Regions from separate parts of the Streptomyces sp. CA-294286 genome, predicted to be linked through region 3. Evidence: predicted binding sites of a transcription regulator. Region 3 holds the regulator's gene; each other region holds the start of a gene.
What was found. The regulator HrcA, encoded in region 3, represses chaperone genes, less so after heat shock. The targets are predictions, from matches to a motif close to TTNGCACTCNGNNNNNCNGAGTGCNAA.
Positions count from the first base shown of each region.

Region 1: a site for HrcA is predicted at 2,542-2,568, ahead of groES (co-chaperone GroES). Genes of this name have one in related genera too.
Region 2: a site for HrcA is predicted at 2,046-2,072, ahead of groL (chaperonin GroEL). Genes of this name have one in related genera too.

Region 1 covers NZ_CP192005.1:2,119,482-2,124,330, forward strand. The annotation lists gene ACQPZG_RS13980 (SDR family NAD(P)-dependent oxidoreductase) at 1-19, shown strand, start outside; gene groL (chaperonin GroEL) at 345-1,976, opposite strand; gene groES (co-chaperone GroES) at 2,088-2,396, opposite strand; gene ACQPZG_RS13995 (polysaccharide deacetylase family protein) at 2,611-3,219, opposite strand; gene ACQPZG_RS14000 (polysaccharide deacetylase family protein) at 3,575-4,588, opposite strand; gene ACQPZG_RS14005 (class I SAM-dependent methyltransferase) at 4,709-4,849, shown strand, end outside.
Region 2 covers NZ_CP192005.1:3,235,952-3,240,800, forward strand. The annotation lists gene thrC (threonine synthase) at 1-993, shown strand, start outside; gene ACQPZG_RS19185 (MoaD/ThiS family protein) at 1,023-1,298, shown strand; gene ACQPZG_RS19190 (cold-shock protein) at 1,711-1,914, shown strand; gene groL (chaperonin GroEL) at 2,271-3,893, shown strand; gene ACQPZG_RS19200 (alanine/glycine:cation symporter family protein) at 4,035-4,849, shown strand, end outside.
Region 3 covers NZ_CP192005.1:4,315,698-4,320,546, reverse strand. The annotation lists gene ACQPZG_RS23795 (nitronate monooxygenase) at 1-610, opposite strand, end outside; gene dnaJ (molecular chaperone DnaJ) at 854-1,987, opposite strand; gene hrcA (heat-inducible transcriptional repressor HrcA) at 1,988-3,004, opposite strand; gene ACQPZG_RS23780 (MBL fold metallo-hydrolase) at 3,166-3,909, shown strand; gene ACQPZG_RS23775 (DUF3097 domain-containing protein) at 3,945-4,769, shown strand.

The DNA.
Region 1 (4,849 bases), 2.2 Mb from region 3:
GAAGTACGGCCCGCAGTAGGCCCAGACGTACGGGTGCTGCGCCGCGCCACGTCGTGTCGTGCTGTGTCATGCCGCGCTGTGCTGTGTCGCGCCGCGCTGTGCCGTGCCGCGCTGGGTCGCGTCGTGTCGCCCGTGGCACGGCGTGGCCGTGTCCGGTCCTCCTCAGCGGGCGGGACGGGGGCTTTGTCCTACCGCTCCCGTCCTGCGCGGCAGGCCCTGTGTCGTGGCCGCTGCCGCCACCCGCGGCGTGCCAGGACGCGCCGAAGCCCGGCTCACCGTCGCGAGGACGGTGAGCCGGGCTTCGGCGTGGTGCGGCCGGACCGGTCGTACTGCCGGTCCCGGACTCAGTGCGAGTGGCCGTGGCCACCGTGGCCGTGACCGGCGTCGCCCTCGTCCTCGGCCGGCTTCTCGACGACCAGGGTCTCGGTCGTGAGCAGCAGCGAGGCGATGGACGCGGCGTTCTCCAGCGCGGAGCGGGTGACCTTGACCGGGTCGATGACGCCGGCCTTGACCAGGTCGCCGTACTCGCCGGTGGCGGCGTTGAAGCCCTGGCCCTTGTCGAGCTCGGAGACCTTCGAGGTGATGACGTAGCCCTCAAGGCCGGCGTTCTCGGCGATCCAGCGCAGCGGCTCGACGGCGGCGCGGCGGACGACCGCGACACCCGTGGCCTCGTCGCCGGTCTTGCCGAGGTTGCCGTCCAGGACCTTCACGGCGTGGACGAGCGCGGAGCCACCACCGGAGACGATGCCCTCCTCGACCGCGGCGCGGGTCGCGGAGATGGCGTCCTCCAGACGGTGCTTCTTCTCCTTGAGCTCGACCTCGGTCGCGGCGCCGACCTTGATGACGCAGACGCCGCCGGCGAGCTTCGCCAGGCGCTCCTGCAGCTTCTCGCGGTCCCAGTCGGAGTCCGTGGACTCGATCTCGGCCTTGATCTGGTTGACGCGGCCCTTGACGTCCTCGGCGTTGCCGCCGCCGTCGACGATGACCGTGTCGTCCTTGGAGATCGTGACGCGGCGGGCGGTGCCCAGTACGTCCATGCCGGCCTGGTCGAGCTTGAGGCCGACCTCCTCGGCGATGACGGTGGCACCGGTGAGGGTGGCCATGTCGCCGAGCATCGCCTTGCGGCGGTCGCCGAAGCCGGGGGCCTTGACGGCCACGGCGTTGAACGTGCCGCGGATCTTGTTGACGACGAGGGTGGAGAGCGCCTCGCCCTCGACGTCCTCGGCGATGATCAGCAGCGGCTTCGAGCCACCGTTCTGGATGACCTTCTCCAGGAGCGGCAGCAGGTCCTGGATCGAGCCGATCTTGCCCTGGTGGATCAGGATGTACGGGTCGTCGAGGACGGCCTCCATACGCTCCTGGTCGGTCACCATGTACGGGGACAGGTAACCCTTGTCGAAGGCCATGCCCTCGGTGAAGTCGAGCTCCAGGCCGAAGGTGTTGGACTCCTCGACGGTGATGACACCGTCCTTGCCGACCTTGTCCATCGCCTCGGCGATGAGCTCGCCGACCTGCTGGTCCTGCGCGGAGAGCGCGGCCACGGCGGCGATGTCGGACTTGTCGTCGATCGGGCGGGCGGTCGCGAGGAGCTCCTCGGACACGGCCTTGACGGCGGCGTCGATGCCCTTCTTCAGGGCGGCCGGGGAGGCGCCGGCGGCGACGTTGCGCAGACCCTCGCGGACGAGCGCCTGGGCCAGCACGGTGGCGGTGGTCGTACCGTCACCCGCGATGTCGTTGGTCTTGGTCGCCACCTCCTTCACCAGCTGGGCGCCGAGGTTCTCGTACGGGTCGTCGAGCTCGACCTCGCGGGCGATGGTGACGCCGTCGTTGGTGATGGTCGGGGCGCCGAACTTCTTGTCGATGACGACGTTGCGGCCGCGCGGGCCGATCGTCACCTTCACGGTGTCGGCAAGCTTGTTGACGCCGCGCTCAAGGGCGCGACGGGCGTCCTCGTCGAACTTCAGGATCTTCGCCATGGAGCTTTTCAAGTCCTCTCGGAATACGAACTGCGCAAAACGAGCCGCGCCCCTGACCACCCGGCGTGTGAGCGGGGGCCAGGGGCGCGGTTCAACAGATGCAGAAGTGAGTTACTTCTCGATGATCGCGAGAACGTCGCGAGCCGAGAGGACGAGGTACTCCTCGCCGCTGTACTTCACCTCGGTGCCGCCGTACTTGCTGTACAGCACTACGTCGCCGACGGAGACGTCGAGCGGCAGGCGCTCGCCGTTCTCGAAGCGGCCCGGGCCCACGGCCAGGACGACGCCCTCCTGGGGCTTCTCCTTGGCGGTGTCCGGAATGACCAGGCCAGAGGCGGTGGTCTGCTCTGCGTCGAGCGGCTGGACCACGATGCGGTCCTCAAGCGGCTTGATGGCAACCTTGGAGCTTGCGGTCGTCACGATCCGGTCTCCCCCTTCGGAGATCTCACGGGGTTAACAGTCTGGGGTGGCGACCAGGTGGATCCGTCGTCGCGGGTGCCGGACCTGCCCGTCGCTGTGTTGGCACTCTCCAGTGGTGAGTGCCAGCACCGAGACTATGACGCGGTTAGCACTCGGTCAAGCGGAGTGCCAATTGAGGCGGGCCGGATGTGGCGGGCGGGTACGAACGGACGGCTCACAGGTAGTCCTCCAGGCGGGCCACCGTGAAGCCCTGGTCCTGTATGCGGCGCAGCATGCGGGCGGTCATCTCGGTGATGGTCGAGCCCTTGAGCTCGTCCGGGCCGCGGAAGTGGGCGAGGACGATGTCGCCGGACTTGAGCCGGTCGCCCTCCGCGTACCGCATGTTGTGGATCTGCATCGACTCCCGCCACAGGACGAGCGCCTTCACCCCGCAGCTGCCCGCCGCGCGCACGGTGTCGGCGTTGTAGTTGCCGTACGGCGGGCGGAAGAGGGCCGGGCGGGTGCCGAAGCGGGCTTCGAGGCGGTCCTGCTGGTCGCAGATCTGCTTGCGCTGACCCTCGTACGGGAGCGTCCGCAGGTTGGCGTGGCTTGTGGTGTGGTTCTGGATGGCGCCGCCGCCCGCGTCGCGCAGCTGCTCGAAGTGGCCGTAGTCGCTCCTCGCGACGCTGTCCGTGAGGAACATGCTGCTCGGGAGCTTCAACTCGCCGACCATCCTCACGAATTGCGGGTCCTTCTCGGCACCGTCGTCGAAGGTGAGGAAGACGACCTTGTCCTTCGTCCGCACCCGGTCGAACACGACCGGCGGGCCGGACGGTTCGAGCATCGGCGTACGGTCCGGCTTCGCCGGAGCCGGCGCGAGGGGGCCCGCCAGTCCCCATTTCGCGTACGCCTTCAGCGGTACGCCCCGGGCGTCGGCCCCCGGCGCGGCGGGAGCGCCCTGGCCCGGGGTGGTGCTGCCGGGGGCGGTGCTTGCGGGGCGGTGGAGTCGGGGGTGGTGCCAGGGGTGGTGGAGCCGGGGGGCTCGGTGGCCGGGGCCGGAGAGGCCGCTTCCGGGGGCCCACCCCCCTCCCCCTCCTCCCCGGAGCCCTTTCCGGAGCATCCCCCCGCCCCCAGCACCAACACGCCGGCCGCCAACGCCCCCGCCACCCACGACACCGACCGGCGTGCCCGTACTCGCATCAGACGTAGTCCTCCAGCTTGGCCACGGCGTAGCCCTTGGCCGTGATCGTCTTCATGACGCGACGAATCATGTCGGGCATCGATCCCTTCCAGTCACCCGGCCCCCGGAAGTGGGTGAGCACGATGTCCCCGGGGTGCAGGTCCTTGTCCCACTCGCGCCACTCCATCCGGTCCGGGAAGGCTTCCGCCGCCCACAGCGGAACGGCTTTCACTCCGCAGGTCTTGGCGGCGCGGAGGGTGTCCTTGTTGTAGTTGCCGAACGGCGGCCGGAAGAGCGGGGGCCGGGTGCCGTAACGCCTTTCCAGGTTGGTCTGCTGCCCGCAGATCTCCTTCTTCTGCTGCCGGTAGGAAAGTCCGGGCAGATAGCGGTGGTTGAGGGTGTGGTTGTGCAGGGCCACGCCCTTGTCCTGCATCTTCTTGAAGTAGCCGTAGTCCTCCTTCACCACGTAGTCGGCGAGGAACGCGCTGTAGGGGATCTTCAGCTCGTCCATCATCCGGATCAGCTCCGGGTCCTTCTCGGCACCGTCGTCGATGGTCAGGAAGACGACCCGCTCCTTGACCGGCACGGTCGTGAAGACCGGCGGCAGCGACTCGGACACCTGCCCGTCCACCTCGAAGCCCTTGCGGGTCCCGATCCTGGGCTTGACTGCGGGCGGCGCGGGAGCTGCCAGCGGCGTCCGGACGAGGCCCCAGCGTTTCGCGGCGACGGCTCGGGCCGCCTGCTGCGCCTCGGCCGCCTCCCGCGCACGCCGCGCCTTCTCCGCGGGCGGAAGCAGGGCCCCCGCCGCACCGTCCACCGTCCTGCCCGTACGGTTCTCTCCCTGTCCGTTCCCCTCCTTCACCGCGGCGGCCCCGCCCCGCCCGCCCGTCTCCTGCTGTGCCGGGGTGGCGCACCCCGAGGCGATCGCGGCCAGTACCAGGACCGCGATGCCCATGATTCCTCTTCTTCGCCCTCCTGCTCCTGAGTTGTGCACAGGAAGACCTCTTTCTTCGGCTTGTCGTACAAGTCGCATGGCGCCGCATCCTGTCAGCGGGAATCCCCGCGAACCCCGCGACACCGCGAGGGGAGGCGCGCCGTCCCCCACTCGGCGCACACCCGGCCCGGCCGACGCAGCCCGCCGCCCTGGCCCACAATGGGCCGGGTGACGAACCACCCCGGCCGCCCCGCCACCGACTCCCGCGCCGCCCCCGCCGACACCCCCGCCGACACCCCCGCCGCGGACCGGCCCACCGACCCCGCGACCGCCGCCTTCCGTTCCCTGTTCACCGACGAG
Region 2 (4,849 bases), 1.1 Mb from region 3:
GCCGACAACCTGGCCCGCGAGCTGGGCGTCACCGGCGGCCTGTACGTCAAGGACGACTCGGGCAACCCGACGCACTCCTTCAAGGACCGCGTCGTCGCCATCGCCGTCGAGGCCGCCCGCGCCTTCGGCTTCACCACCCTCTCCTGCTCCTCCACCGGCAACCTGGCCGGAGCCGTCGGCGCCGCCGCCGCGCGGGCCGGCTTCCGCTCCTGCGTGTTCATCCCGCACGACCTGGAGCAGGGCAAGGTCGTCATGGCCGCCGTGTACGGGGGCGAGCTGGTCGGCATCGAGGGCAACTACGACGACGTGAACCGCTTCTGCTCCGAGCTGATCGGCGACCCGCTCGGCGAGGGCTGGGGCTTCGTCAACGTCAACCTGCGCCCCTACTACGGCGAGGGGTCCAAGACCCTGGCGTACGAGATCTGCGAGCAGCTCGGCTGGCGGCTGCCGGACCAGATCGTCGTCCCGATCGCCTCCGGTTCGCAGCTCACGAAGATCGACAAGGGTCTTCAGGAGCTGATCGGGCTGGGTCTGGTGGAGGACAGGCCGTACAAGATCTTCGGTGCCCAGGCGGAAGGCTGCTCGCCGGTCTCCACCGCGTACAAGGCCGGGCACGACGTCGTGAAGCCCCAGAAGCCGAACACCATCGCCAAGTCCCTCGCCATCGGCAACCCGGCGGACGGCCCGTACGTCCTGGACATCGCCCGCCGCACCGGCGGCGCCGTCGAGGACGTGAACGACGAGCAGGTCGTCGACGCGATCAAGCTTCTGGCCCGTACGGAAGGGATCTTCGCGGAGACCGCCGGCGGAGTGACCGTCGGCGTCACGAGGAAGCTCATCGAGGCCGGGCTGCTGGACCCGACGCTCACCACCGTCGTGCTCAACACGGGCGACGGCCTCAAGACGCTGGACGCGGTGGCGCCGACCACCGGCCCCTCCGCGACCATCCGCCCGAGCCTGGAGGCGTTCCGCGACGCCGGCCTGGCCCGCTGAACCACCCCCGTACCGGAAGGCTGAACACCATGAGCGTCAAGGTCCGCATCCCCACCATCCTGCGCACGTACACCGGCGGCGAGGCCGAGGTCGCCGCCGAGGGCGCCACCCTCGCCGAGGTCATCGCCGACCTGGAGAAGAACCACGCGGGCATCGCCGCCCGCGTCCTGGACGACCAGGGCAAGCTGCGCCGCTTCGTGAACGTGTACGTGAACGACGACGACGTGCGCTTCGAGAGCGGCCTCCGGACGCCGACGCCGGACGGCGCGGGCGTCTCCATCATTCCCGCCGTCGCCGGCGGCTGAGCCGTACAACTGGCCGCACACCACCTCCGGTTGCCCCCTTCGCTCACAAGCGGAGGGGGCAATTCCGTAGGGTTGAAAGGGGTAGAGTAGGGGAAGCCCCGGTCGCCGCCCATGCCCCGTGCATATGAGAAGGCGACAAGATGCGGCGCGCGTGTTCGAGCCTTTTGCTGCCGATGCGCACAGTATGTCCGGCCCGACTTGCCCTGGAATATGGCCAGTTGACCGATCCGAGTGTTCGGCCCTGCCCAGAATTCACGTCCGATTGGCCTGTTGCAGAGGGCAGTTGGGCGGATACATTCAGCCGCGGTCGACGCGCTACGGCGCACACCTTCCACTCCTGTCGGAAGGTGGGGTCTGACCCGGGGCCGCGAAGTGCGGTCCCGCGCAAGGGCCAGTAATAGGGGAGTTAGGCATGGCTCAGGGCACCGTCAAGTGGTTCAACGCGGAGAAGGGGTACGGCTTCATCGCGGTCGACGGTGGTGCGGATGTTTTCGTCCACTACAGCGCGATCCAGATGGACGGCTACCGCACCCTTGAAGAGGGTCAGCGAGTCGAGTTCGAGATCTCGCAGGGCCAGAAGGGTCCGCAGGCGGACATGGTCAAGCTCGCCGTCTGATCTCGGCGCGATCGGCCACCGACGCACTCACCAGCACTCACGCACGCAGGGCCCGCACCCCGTCACCGGGGTGCGGGCCCTGCGTGCGTCCGGCCCACGAGGTGCCGCGACCCCCGGATCCGTGGTAGTCGCTTGCACTCTCCTATGCCGAGTGCTAATCATTGGCGTTAGCACTCTCCCCGTGAGAGTGACAGAAACTTGGACCAGGTAGGTGAGGTCCGAGGGGCGTGGGGGTAAGGATTCCCCCGCGCTCCCGGGCCGTCCGTCGCGGGCGCCGACCACCGGTCCGAAGAAATCCTCCCCCAAGCTCTTGAGGAGCAGGGGGTGCCCCCTACGTCCTGGGAGGACCACTTCACATGGCCAAGATCATCGCGTTCGACGAGGAGGCCCGTCGCGGCCTCGAGCGTGGCATGAACCAGCTCGCCGACGCCGTCAAGGTCACCCTTGGCCCCAAGGGCCGCAACGTCGTCCTTGAGAAGAAGTGGGGCGCGCCCACGATCACCAACGACGGCGTCTCCATCGCCAAGGAGATCGAGCTCGAGGACCCGTACGAGAAGATCGGCGCCGAGCTGGTCAAGGAAGTCGCGAAGAAGACCGACGACGTCGCCGGTGACGGCACGACGACCGCGACCGTCCTGGCCCAGGCCCTGGTCCGCGAGGGTCTGCGCAACGTAGCCGCCGGCGCGAACCCGATGGCCCTCAAGCGTGGCATCGAGAAGGCCGTCGAGGCCGTCTCCGCCGCCCTGCTGGAGCAGGCGAAGGATGTCGAGACCAAGGAGCAGATCGCTTCGACGGCCTCCATCTCCGCCGCCGACACCCAGATCGGCGAGCTCATCGCCGAGGCGATGGACAAGGTCGGCAAGGAAGGCGTCATCACGGTCGAGGAGTCGCAGACCTTCGGCCTGGAGCTTGAGCTCACCGAGGGCATGCGCTTCGACAAGGGCTACATCTCGGCGTACTTCGCCACCGACATGGAGCGCATGGAGTCGTCCCTGGACGACCCGTACATCCTCATCGTCAACTCGAAGATCGGCAACGTGAAGGACCTCCTTCCGCTGCTGGAGAAGGTCATGCAGTCCGGCAAGCCGCTGCTGATCATCGCCGAGGACGTCGAGGGCGAGGCGCTCTCCACGCTGGTCGTCAACAAGATCCGCGGCACGTTCAAGTCCGTCGCCGTCAAGGCCCCGGGCTTCGGCGACCGCCGCAAGGCCATGCTGAACGACATCGCCATCCTCACGGGCGGCACGGTCATCTCCGAGGAGGTCGGCCTCAAGCTGGAGAACGCCGGTCTCGACCTGCTCGGCCGCGCCCGCAAGGTCGTCATCACCAAGGACGAGACGACCATCGTCGACGGCGCCGGTGACAGCGACCAGGTTGCCGGTCGCGTCAACCAGATCCGTGCCGAGATCGAGAACAGCGACTCGGACTACGACCGCGAGAAGCTCCAGGAGCGCCTGGCGAAGCTGGCCGGCGGCGTGGCCGTCATCAAGGCCGGTGCCGCCACCGAGGTCGAGCTCAAGGAGCGCAAGCACCGCATCGAGGACGCCGTTCGCAACGCGAAGGCCGCCGTCGAAGAGGGCATCGTCGCCGGTGGTGGCGTCGCCCTCCTCCAGGCCTCGGCCGTCTTCGACAAGCTGGAGCTCACCGGCGACGAGGCGACCGGCGCCAACGCCGTGAAGCTCGCGCTGGAGGCCCCGCTCAAGCAGATCGCCGTCAACGGTGGTCTTGAGGGCGGCGTCGTCGTGGAGAAGGTCCGCAACCTGCCCATCGGTCACGGCCTGAACGCCGCCACCGGTGAGTACGTCGACATGATCGCCGAAGGCATCCTGGACCCGGCGAAGGTCACGCGCTCCGCCCTCCAGAACGCCGCGTCGATCGCCGCGCTGTTCCTCACCACCGAGGCCGTCATCGCCGACAAGCCCGAGAAGGCCGGCGCCGCCGCCCCGGGCGGCATGCCGGGCGGGGACATGGACTTCTGAGTCCAGCTCCCTCTGCTTGACGCAGTAGGCAGGTCCACTGGGGCGGTATCCCTTCGGGGTGCCGCCCCAGTGGCGTATCCGACGGGCATTCAGAAGGTTTCGGTTGGATAAACCCGGCCATAGATGCGCAAGCTGTGCCCCATGGGAAACCTGGACTCATTCATCATCGACGTCAACGACGTCTTCTGGAGCTATCTGCTCATCCCGCTCGTGATCGGCGCGGGCCTCTACTTCACGTTCCGTTCGAAGGTCGTCCAGCTGCGGATGTTCCCGGAGATGATCCGGGTGCTGGGCGACAAGGCGCTGCCCGACGCACGCGGACGGAAGTCCGTGTCGTCCTTCGGGGCCTTCACCATCTCGGCGGCGGCCCGGGTCGGTACGGGGAACATCGCGGGCGTCGCGGCGGCCATCACGCTGGGCGGGCCCGGCGCGGTGTTCTGGATGTGGGTGATGGCGACGGTGGGCGCGGCGTCCGCGTTCGTGGAGTCCGCGCTCGCCCAGCTGTACAAGGTGCGGGACTACGACGGCACGTACCGTGGCGGGCCCGCGTACTACATGCAGCGGGGCCTGGGGAAGCGGTGGCTGGGCGTGCTGTTCGCCGTCACCATCACGCTCACCTTCGGCTTCGTCTTCAACGCGGTGCAGGCCAATACGATCGTCTCGGTGGTCGGCGGGTCCTTCGGCGGCGACGCCCCGTGGCGGGAGCCGGTGATCGGCGTGGTGCTGGCGGTCCTGCTCGGCCTGGTGGTCTTCGGCGGCGTACGGCGCATCAGCAACGTCACGCAGGTCCTGGTGCCCGTGATGGCCCTGCTGTACCTGCTGCTGGGCGCCGTGGTGGTCGTCCTCAACATCACCGACGTGCCCCGGGTGCTGGCGGACATCGTCGGCGGGGCGCTGGGCTTCCGGGAGGTCGCGGGCGGCGCGATCGGCACGGCGATCCAGCAGGGCATCCGGCG
Region 3 (4,849 bases):
GGCCGATTCCGCCGCTGCCGTCGGTCTGCGGGTCGTCCTTGTGCGTGCCCTGGTGCCCGCCCGCCTCGATCCCCTGCACACAGACCGCGTCCGCACCGGCCCACTCGGCGGCCTGTGCCTCCTCCGGCGTGGTGACGGTGACGACGGTGTACGTCCGGACGTGCGCGAGGGCGTCGAGTTCGTCCCGCGAGGGGCAGCCGAAGGTGAACGACACCACGGGGACCGGGTCGTCGACGAGGAGCGCGAGTTTGGCCTCGTACCCGTCGTCGGTGCCGTGCAAGTCCTGCCGCTCGTCGATCGGCGTCTCGTACCAGGCGCTCTCGCTGGCGAGCTGCTGCCGGTACAGGTCCAGGGCAGCCGGATCGGCGGCGGGCTGCGGCAGGAAGAGGTTGACCCCGAAGGGCTTGGAGGTCAGCGCGCGCAGCTGCTTGATCTCCTCGTACATCCCGTCGGCGGTCTTGTACCCGGCGGCGAGGAAGCCGAGCCCGCCCGCATCGGACACCGCGCCGGCCAGCTCGGGACGGGAGACCCCGCCGGCCATCGGCGCCTGCACGATGCCGCGCCGGCACAGCTCACCCAGCGCGGGGACCACCCTGGACTCAACAGACATGCCCGCATCGTTTCACGGCCGGGCCGGGTCGCCGAATCGAACCGGAACGGGGCCGGACCTGCTGGTCCGGCCCCGCCACGTTCGAACAGACTTCGGCGGCCGTCGAAGGACGACCGTCGGCGTCGAGAAGTCAGCCTCTCGCGGCCCATTGCAGGCGTCCTTCAACCGCGAGAACAACCCCTGCTGCCCGGGTTGCCCAGCCCCCGGGGGACGACCCCCGAACCCCCAGCCGAGACCCCCACCTCACCGCCCGTTGAACGCATCCTTCAACCGCGAGAACAACCCCTGCTGCCCGGGCTGGAACTGCCCCGTGGGCCGTTCCTCGCCGCGCAGTTTCGCGAGCTGGCGCAGCAGGTCCTCCTGCTGCGGGTCCAGCTTGGAGGGCGTCAGCACCTCGACGTGCACGATCAGGTCACCCCGGCCGCCGCCCCGCAGGTGCGTGACGCCGCGCCCGTGCAGCGGCACCGACTGGCCCGACTGCGTGCCCGGACGGATGTCGATGTCCACCACCCCGTCGAGCGTCTCCAGCGGCACCTTGGTGCCGAGCGCGCCCGCCGTCATGGGGATGGTCACGGTGCAGTGCAGGTCGTCGCCGCGCCGCTGGAACGTCTCGTGCGGCTGCTCGTGGATCTCCACGTACAGGTCGCCCGCGGGACCGCCGCCCGGACCGACCTCGCCCTCGCCCGCGAGCTGGATCCGGGTGCCGTTGTCGACGCCTGCCGGGATCTTCACCGTGAGCGTGCGACGCGACCGTACGCGGCCGTCACCGGCGCACTCCGGACACGGCGTCGGCACCACCGTGCCGAAGCCCTGGCACTGCGGGCAGGGCCGCGAGGTCATGACCTGGCCCAGGAAGGACCGGGTGACCTGCGAGACCTCACCGCGCCCGCGGCACATGTCGCAGGTCTGCGCGGACGTGCCCGGAGCCGCACCCTCGCCGCTGCACGTCGTGCAGACGACGGCGGTGTCGACCTGGATCTCCTTGGTGGTGCCGAAGGCCGCCTCGTTGAGGTCGATCTCCAGCCGGATCATGGCGTCCTGGCCGCGGCGGGTCCGCGAGCGCGGGCCGCGCTGGGAAGCCGTGCCGAAGAAGGCGTCCATGATGTCGGAGAAGTTCCCGAAGCCGCCCTGACCGAAGCCGCCGGCTCCGCCGCCCGCCTGGGACAGCGGGTCGCCTCCGAGGTCGTAGACCTGCTTCTTCTGCGGGTCCGACAACACCTCGTAGGCGGCGTTGATCTCCTTGAAGCGCTCCTGAGTCTTCGGGTCCGGGTTCACATCCGGGTGAAGCTCACGCGCAAGACGCCGAAACGCCTTCTTGATTTCGTCCTGGGACGCGTCGCGGCGCACGCCGAGTACGGCGTAGTAGTCGGTGGCCACTTACGACTCCGCCAGGATCTGTCCGACGTAACGTGCCACTGCGCGTACCGCTCCCATCGTTCCGGGGTAGTCCATGCGGGTCGGTCCGACCACGCCTAGTTTGGCGACTGCCTCGTCGCCCGAACCGTAGCCGACTGCGACCACGGACGTAGAACTGAGTCCTTCGTGAGCGTTCTCATGACCGATACGTACGGTCATGCCGGACTCCGTCGCCTCGCCGAGCAGCTTCAGCAGAACGACCTGCTCCTCCAGCGCCTCCAGTACGGGGCGGATGGTGAGCGGGAAGTCGTGGCCGACACGGGTGAGATTGGCGGTACCGCCGATCATCAGCCGTTCCTCGGTCTCCTCGACGAGTGTTTCCAACAGAGTCGCCAGAACCGTCGAAACGGTTCCCCTGTCCTCCGGCTCGAACGACTCGGGAAGTTCCTGCACCAGCTGCGGCACGTCGGCGAAGCGACGGCCCACGATGCGACTGTTGAGCCGGGCCCGCAGATCGGCCAACGACATCTCGCCGAACGGCGCCGGGCAGTCGATCATGCGCTGTTCGACCCGGCCGGTGTCGGTGATCAGCACCAGCATCAGCCGGGCGGGCGCCAGCGACAGCAGCTCCACGTGCCGCACCGTGGAACGCGTCAGCGACGGGTACTGGACGACCGCGACCTGCCGGGTCAGCTGCGCGAGCAGCCGCACCGTACGGGCGACGACGTCGTCCAGGTCGACGGACGCGTCCAGGAAGTTCTGGATGGCACGCCGCTCCGGCGTCGACAGGGGCTTGACCCCGGCCAGCCGGTCGACGAACAGCCGGTAGCCCTTGTCGGTGGGGATGCGCCCCGCGCTGGTGTGCGGCTGCGCGATGAAACCCTCGTCCTCCAGGGCTGCCATGTCGTTGCGGACGGTGGCCGGGGAGACGCCGAGCTGGTGCCGCTCGGTGAGGGCCTTGGAACCGACGGGTTCCTCCGTGCCGACATAGTCCTGGACGATGGCGCGCAGGACTTCGAGTCTGCGTTCACTGAGCATCGCGCACACCTCCAAGCCGTGATGTTCCCAGGTGAATGTGGGGCTTCTTCCCTGGGGACCTGCCTGGCACTCCCCTCGGGTGAGTGCCAGATTCCCCGGGTAAGTGTACGGCGGCGGGGTGCGCCCGGGGCAAGGGCGGCAGCTCACGCTAGCGTCACGGTATGGACTTGCGCTGGGAAGAGCTCGACGGGAAGGCAGGCTGGGAACGTCTCGCACCGGGGGTCGGCAGGCGCCGGCTGCCGGGCTGGGACGCCACTGTCGGGCTGGTGGCGGGCGCCCAGGGGGCGCTCCTGTACGACACGGGGTCGACCCTGCGCGAAGGCGCCGAGATCCGCGCACAGGCCCAGACGCTGCTCGGCCGCAGAGTGACGCACATCGCTCTCAGCCACCCCCATTTCGACCACGTCCTGGGCACGGGAGCCTTCGCCGGCGCGGAGGTCCACGCCGCGGCCGGCATGGACGCCCTGCTCACCTCGCAGCGCGAGTCGCTCACCCGGGACGCGGTGCACCAGGGGGTCGAGCCGGGCGCCGCCGCCGCTTCGGCGGAGCTGCTGGCCGCCCCGCACCACCTGGTCTCCGGCGAACGCACCGTGGACCTGGGCGGCGGACGCACCGTCCTGCTCGCCAACCTGGGCCCGGCACACAGCGGTCACGACCTGGTGGCCCTCGTGCCGGACCCCGCGGGCGGCCCGCAGATCGTCTTCTGCGGCGACCTGGTGGAGGAGTCCGGGGAGCCGCAGGCGGGCCCCGACGCGGTCGCCGGGCGGTGGCCGCAGGCCCTGGACCGGCTGCTCGCCCTGGGCGGCGAGAGCGCCCTGTACGTGCCGGGGCACGGGGCGGTCGTGGACGCCGCGTTCGTACGGGCCCAACGCGACGCGCTGGCACGCCGGTTCCGGGCCTCCTGAGCCGCACACGGCGCGCGTGTCGTAGCGTCTGACGCATGCGCAGCTACAGCCCGGACTTCACCCCGCCGTGGAAGAAGTCGAAGCCCGTCCCCGAAGTTCCCGCCGACCACGACATGGTGGTCGAGGAGGTATCGACGGGGTTCTGCGGCGCCGTGATCCGCACCGAGAAGACCGCGGAGGGACCGACGGTCACCCTGGAGGACCGCTTCGGCAAGCACCGGGTGTTCCCGATGGTCCCCGCGGGCTTCCTCCACGAGGGCGAGCCGGTGACGTTGGTGCGGCCGTCCGCGGGCGCGGCCGCGCCGCGGCCCACCCGTACCGCCTCGGGATCGGTGGCCGTCGCACGGGCACGCGCGCGCGTGGCGCGAGCGGGCCGCATCTACGTGGAGGGCCGGCACGACGCGGAGCTGGTGGAGCGGGTGTGGGGCGACGACCTGCGCGTCGAGGGCGTCGTCGTGGAGTACCTCGAAGGCATCGACGACCTGCCGTCCGTGGTCGCCGGGTTCGGCCCCGGACCGGACGCGCGGCTGGGCGTCCTGGTCGACCACCTGGTGCCGGGCTCCAAGGAATCCCGCATCGCCGCCCAGGTGACGGACGCGAACGTACTGGTCGTCGGACACCCGTACATCGACGTGTGGGAGGCGGTGAAACCGTCCTCCGTCGGCATCCCCGCCTGGCCGTCCGTCCCACGCGGCCAGGACTGGAAGACGGGCGTGTGCCGGGCGCTGGGCTGGCCCGAGAACACGGGCGCCGCCTGGCAGCACATCCTGGGAAGGGTCCGCTCGTACAAGGACCTCCAGCCGGAACTGCTCGGCCGGGTCGAGGAACTGATCGACTTCGTCACGGCTCCGGAGGACTGAAATTCCTCACCGCACCTGAGGACCTCTCACGTGCCCGGGTGCGCTGTCGCCCGGCCGCGCACCGTCGGCCGCGCGGGTCC